DNA from 2 places in the Staphylococcus arlettae genome. Region 1 is predicted to be linked to the other one. Evidence: a T-box and tRNA genes for the amino acid it is inferred to sense, from the RefSeq annotation. Region 1 holds a T-box; the other holds one or more tRNA genes.
The links. A T-box is a leader RNA that pairs with one kind of tRNA and senses whether it is charged. The one in region 1 lies ahead of serS (serine--tRNA ligase), so its partner is inferred to be a tRNA-Ser.

Region 1 (3,440 bases):
AAAGCTATTGTTCTCCCGAAAATGTAAGCGTATACTCTGTGTGAGCATGGATGTATTTTGAGAGGAGATGGGAACATGACATTAGCATTAACCGGTGAACGATTAACGATTGTCGATATTAAACATTTCTTAAATAATAAGGACAATGTAGTAATTACAGAAGATGCATTAGCACGTGTAAAACAGAGTCGTGCTATTGTAGAAGGTATTATTAATAACAAAGAAACAATATACGGTATTACGACTGGCTTTGGCTTATTTAGTGATGTACGTATAGATGAAGGTGAATACGAGCAATTACAAACGAATTTAATTCGTTCGCATGCCTGTGGCGTGGGTCAACCATTTTCAGAAGAAGTCTCATTAGTAATGATGATACTACGTTTAAATACTTTATTAAAAGGACACTCTGGTGCGACCGTCGCATTAGTAGAACAACTAGTATTTTATATTAATCAACGTATTATCCCAATAATCCCACAACAAGGATCATTAGGAGCATCAGGTGACTTAGCACCGTTGTCACATTTAGCACTGGCTTTAATTGGTGAAGGATCTGTGTATTATCAAGGGAAAGAAGTAGATAGTAGATATGTTTTACAACAATTAGATCGCCAGCCATTACAATTACAAGCTAAAGAAGGCCTTGCATTGATTAATGGTACCCAAGCAATGACGGCACAAGGTGTGATTAATTATATTGAAGCGGCAAGTTTAGGTTATCAGGCAGAGTGGATTGCAGCGCTCACACATCAAGCATTAAATGGCATTACAGATGCATATAATGCGCATGTACATAAAGTACGTAATTTTGATGAACAAACAGCAGTAGCTGAACGTATGTTAGATTGGTTGGAAGGTTCAGAGTTGACGACACGACAAGGAGAAATTCGTGTACAAGATGCGTATACTTTGCGCTGTATTCCACAAATACATGGTGCAAGCTTCCAAGTATTCCAATATGTGAAAGAGCAGTTAGAACGTGAAATGAATGCAGCTAATGACAATCCATTAATTTTTGATGAAGATGATGAAACTTTAGTCATTTCTGGTGGTAATTTCCACGGACAGCCCGTAGCTTTTGCGTTAGACTTCTTAAAGTTGGGTGTTAGTGAGCTTGGAAATGTAGCCGAACGTCGACTAGAACGCTTAGTAAATCCGCAACTAAATAATGGCTTACCTGCCTTTTTAAGTCCACAACCGGGTTTACAAAGTGGCGCTATGATTATGCAATATGCTGCGGCAAGCTTAGTGTCAGAAAATAAAACATTGGCACACCCAGCAAGTGTTGATTCAATTCCATCATCAGCTAACCAAGAAGACCATGTCTCTATGGGAACTATTGCTTCGCGTCATGGTTATCAAATGATTGAAAACTCTCGCCGAGTGATTGCAATTGAATGTATTATTGCATTACAAGCAGTAGAACATAAAGATGTGGATAAATTATCGCCGAAAACGAAAGCTAAATACGATGAACTCCGTCAAATTATACCGTCTATTACGGAAGATCGTCAGTTCCACAAAGATATAGAAGCGGTCGCACAATATTTACGTGATGTCTCATACCAACAATAAAATACGCGCGACAATCGTTTCGCGCTTGAAAAGATTTAAGTAATTTGCTATATTAAATTTAACTTCATATAGTATTGTTTGTAGGCTAAGTAATATTGATGACGAGATTTCAGAGAGCTTGTGGTTGCTGTGAACAAGTAATCCGTCTTAGTACGAATCTACCTACGAGAGTGAACAATCGGTTTAACCGTTATTTTAGTGAGAGTGCAGTCTAATTAGACTGTTAAATAGGGTGGCAACGCGTAGACCACGTCCCTTGTTCAGGGATGTGGTCTTTTTTGCGTCCATTCAAATATAAATGGGAAGGATAGATGAGTGATGTTAGATATTAAATTATTCCGTACAGAGCCTGACTTAGTAAAAGCTAAAGTTGCTAAACGAGGCATGGATGCACAAGTTGTAGACGATGTATTAGCATTAGATGAACAACGCCGCCAACTGATTGGGGAAGCTGAACAAATGAAAGCTGAGCGTAATAAAGTAAGTGGAGAGATTGCACAGAAAAAACGTAATAAAGAAAATGCTGATGATGTCATTGCTGAAATGCGTGACTTGGGAGATAAAATTAAAGCAAGTGATGAGCAATTAACTAAAGTAGATAAATCATTAACTGATACTTTATCTCGTATTCCTAATCTTATTCATGACGATGTGCCAGAAGGTGCATCAGATGAAGACAATGTGGAATTAAAACGTTGGGGCACACCAAGAACGTTTGACTTCGAAGCAAAAGCACATTGGGACTTAGTAGAAGAATTAAAAATGGTCGATTTCGAACGTGCTGCTAAAGTGTCTGGTGCCCGCTTTGTCTTTTTAACAGGTGAAGGTGCACAATTAGAACGTGCGTTAATGAATTACATGGTAACAAAACATACAACTCAACATGGCTATACAGAAATGATGGTGCCTCAACTGGTGAATGCTGATTCTATGTATGGTACAGGTCAGTTACCGAAGTTCGAAGAAGATTTATTCAAAGTAGAACAAGAAGGTTTATATACCATCCCAACAGCTGAGGTTCCATTAACGAACTATTACCGCAATGAAGTCATTGCACCAGATGTGTTACCTGCAAAATTCACTGCGCAATCAGCATGTTATCGTAGTGAAGCAGGTTCAGCTGGACGTGATACACGTGGTTTAATTCGTCTCCATCAGTTCGATAAAGTTGAAATGGTGAGATTTGAAAAACCAGAAGATTCTTGGAATGCTTTAGAAGAAATGACAAATCACGCAGAAGCCATTTTAGAAGAATTAGAATTACCATATCGTCGTGTCATTTTATGTACAGGTGATATTGGCTTTGGTTCAAGTAAAACTTATGATATCGAAGTATGGTTACCAAGCTATGATGACTATAAAGAAATTAGTTCATGTTCAAATATCACAGATTTCCAAGCACGACGTTCTAATATTCGTTTTAAACGTGATAAAACAGCAAAACCAGAATTAGCACATACACTAAATGGTAGTGGATTAGCAGTAGGACGTACGTTTGCTGCCATCGTTGAAAATTATCAAAATGCCGATGGTTCAGTGACTATTCCAGAAGTACTTGTACCATTTATGGGCGGCAAAACAGTTATCGGTCCCGTAACGCAATAATAATAATAACAATATAGAATTAAAGCGCGCCATTAAGCATAATGGTGCGCTTTTTAGCGGCCACCGAAGAGGGTAGGGGAGTCTACAAGAATGGATAAAATAACAAAAGATTATCCGAAAAAGATAGAAACAATAAAATATAAAATGCATTCAAGATATAAAAAATATAAACATAAACATATATAATAATACTGTAATAAATGGAAATTTAATATTAAAAGTTATAATTAATAACTATTTTTGAAAATTTTAACAGG
Region 2 (3,440 bases), 190 kb from region 1:
AAGAGAGATGCTTGAAGAACATGTGAAATATACAAATAGTAAAAAAGCACAAGCACTTCTGCAAGACTTTGAACATATTGAAAGTAAGGTTGTCAAAGTAATACCAAAAGATTTCAAATTAATGATGCAGAAAATTGACTTACAAAAGCAAACAACACCGCAACTAGACGAGGCATTGCTTAAAGCATTTAATGATGAGCGCACACATATAGAAACTGACAAACCATTGTCGGCAGTATATTAAATCATAAGGGGGGATTTGCATGGGTGAATTTAAAGGATTTATGAATTATGACAAACAACAATTAGATGAGTTGTCATTAGTTGATCGTTTAAAGCATCATGCTGCAATACAACATAGATTTACTCGGGAAGAGGCATCTGTACAAGGTGCACGTTGTATGGATTGTGGTACGCCATTTTGCCAAACGGGGGAGCCTTTCGGTCGTGAGACGATAGGCTGTCCAATTGGTAACTATATTCCTGAATGGAATGATTTGGTATACAAAAAAGATTTTAAAACTGCGTATGAACGATTAAGTGAAACAAACAACTTTCCAGAATTTACAGGTTATGTTTGTCCAGCACCTTGTGAGCAATCATGTGTCATGAAAATTAATCGTGAATCTGTAGCAATCAAAGGTATTGAGCGTACCATTATAGATGAAGCATTTGAAAATGGCTGGGTACAGCCTACCCCGCCCAAAAAACGTAAACAAGAACGGGTAGCTATTGTGGGTAGTGGCCCGGCAGGTTTAACAGCGGCGGATGAGTTGAATAAATTAGGTTACAAAGTCACAGTATACGAACGCGCACAAGAAGCGGGTGGTTTATTGATGTATGGTATTCCTAATATGAAACTAGATAAAGATGTAGTGCGTCGTAGAATTCGTGTGATGGAGCAATCAGGTATCGAATTTCAAACTGACATAGAAATCGGTGTTGATATTTCTAAAGAAGACTTAACAGAAGCGTATGATGCGATAGTGTTATGTACAGGTTCGCAAAACGCACGTGATCTACCATTAGAAGGACGTATGGGCCAAGGTATTCATTTTGCAATGGATTATTTAACTGAACAAGCACAGTACTTAAATGGTGAAATTAGTGAAACTACGATTTCAGCTGAAGGTAAAAATGTAGTCGTCATTGGTGCTGGTGATACAGGTGCAGACTGTGTAGCTACTGCATTACGTGAAAACTGTAAATCTATCGTCCAATTCAATAAATATACGAAACAAGCAGAAGCTTTTGAATTTGAAGAAAATACCCATTGGCCATTACCGATGCCGGTCTTTAAGATGGATTATGCGCATAAAGAATACGAAGCGAAATTTGGTTTTGAGCCACGCGCATACGGTGTTCAAACGATGCGTTATGATGTGGATCATATAGGTAACGTCAAAGGAGTGTATACTCAAATATTAGAAGAAACTGATGAAGGTATGATGATTGTGGATGGTACAGAGCGTCACTGGCCAGCAGATTTAGTATTGTTGTCCATTGGATTTATAGGTACAGAAACTACAGTACCCCACGCGTTTAATGTACAAACTGAACGCAACAAAATTGTGGCTGACAACAAAGATTTCAGAACTAATCAAGCCAAAATTTTTGCTGCTGGTGATGCACGCAGAGGTCAAAGTTTAGTAGTGTGGGCGATTCAAGAAGGCAGAGCTGTAGCGGATGCTGTAAACAGTTACTTACTAGAGAAAACGCCAGTATAGATATAAAAATTATATTGACTTTTGAAACGGGCTATAATATCATTGATGTTGTGTTCGTTTGGAGGAATACCCAAGTCCGGCTGAAGGGATCGGTCTTGAAAACCGACAGGGGCTTAACGGCTCGCGGGGGTTCGAATCCCTCTTCCTCCGCCATTAAGAAGTAATCCAAGACTAATAGATACAAAAGGCAAGTATTCAAGTTGTTATTGAATATTTGCCTTTTTTATTTGTCTAAAACTCATAAGATAGCTCTTATACCCATTGTTATCAGTAAAGTGAAAGAAATAAAATGAAAACCTTTACATAACTTGTCTATACATGTATACTTTCTATAAAGATTAAGTGAATGGGAGTGATCTATCTTGGCTGTAAATAAAAAGGATGTTCAAGATATTGTTGCAGCAATTGGGGGAAAGGACAACGTTGACACTGCCACACATTGTGTGACGCGTTTACGATTGGTTTTAAAAGATGATGCTAAAGTAGATAAGGACAAGTTAAGTGATAATAAATTAGTAAAAGGACAGTTTAAAGCAGACAATCAATATCAAATAGTAATCGGTCCAGGTACTGTTGATGAAGTCTATAGTCAATTTATCGAAGAAACGGGGCAAACAGAAGCATCAAAAGATGATGCCAAAGCTGCTGCTGCCAAAAAAGGTAATGTAGTACAAAGGCTTATTAAATTATTAGGTGATATTTTTATACCTATTTTACCTGCCATTGTTACAGCCGGTTTGTTAATGGGGATTAACAACTTATTGACGATGGAAGATTTATTCGGACCAGATCCGTTAGTTAAGCAGTTTCCGCAACTCGGTGATATTTCTGATATCATAAATGTTATTGCCAATACTGCATTTACGTTTTTACCAGCTTTAATTGGTTGGAGCAGTATGAAAGTGTTTGGCGGAAGTCAAATTCTTGGGTTAGTACTTGGGTTAGTTTTGATGAATCCACAATTAGTATCGCAATATGATATTGCAAAAGGTAATATTCCAACGTGGGATTTATTTGGATTAGAGATTAAACAGTTAAACTATCAAGGTCAAGTGTTACCGATTTTACTTGCAGCTTATGTGTTAGCTCAAATTGAAAAATTCCTTAACAAACGTGTGCACGATTCTATTAAGATGTTAGTAGTAGGACCAGTAGCGTTGTTAATTACAGGATTTTTAGCATTTATCGTCATAGGCCCACTTGCATTATGGATAGGTGGAGGCATTACTAGTGCTGTTACATTTATTTTCCAACATGCAGGTTGGTTAGGTGGTGCCATTTATGGATTATTATACGCGCCACTTGTAATTACAGGTTTACATCATATGTTCTTGGCAGTCGATTTCCAATTGATGGGTAGTCAGTTAGGAGGTACTTACCTCTGGCCGATAGTAGCAATTTCAAATATTTGTCAAGGTTCAGCAGCTTTCGGTGCTTGGTATATTTACAAAAAACGTAAAATGGCCAAAGAACAAGGGCTTGCAGTAACTTCCGGAGTTTCAGGATTTTTAGGTGTTACAGAACCTGCAATGTTCGGTGTCAATTTACCATTGAAATATCCATTTGTTGCATCTATTGCGACATCATGTATTTTAGGAGCAATTGTAGGTGCGAGTGGTGTGTTAGGTAATGTTGGTGTAGGTGGCGTACCAGCTTTCATTTCGATTCAAAAAGAATTTTGGGTTGTGTACTTAATATGTACTGTCATTGCAA

Region 2: it has a tRNA-Ser gene. The T-box ahead of serS (serine--tRNA ligase) is inferred to sense a tRNA for this amino acid. The anticodon was not compared.

Annotation. Positions count from the first base shown of each region.
Region 1 covers NZ_CP094803.1:12,110-15,549, forward strand. The annotation lists gene hutH (histidine ammonia-lyase) at 76-1,578, shown strand; T-box leader at 1,647-1,838, shown strand; gene serS (serine--tRNA ligase) at 1,897-3,183, shown strand.
Region 2 covers NZ_CP094803.1:2,468,460-2,471,899, reverse strand. The annotation lists gene gltB (glutamate synthase large subunit) at 1-244, shown strand, start outside; gene MUA37_RS12120 (glutamate synthase subunit beta) at 264-1,727, shown strand; tRNA gene MUA37_RS12115 (tRNA-Ser) at 1,788-1,880, shown strand; gene treP (PTS system trehalose-specific EIIBC component) at 2,090-3,440, shown strand, end outside.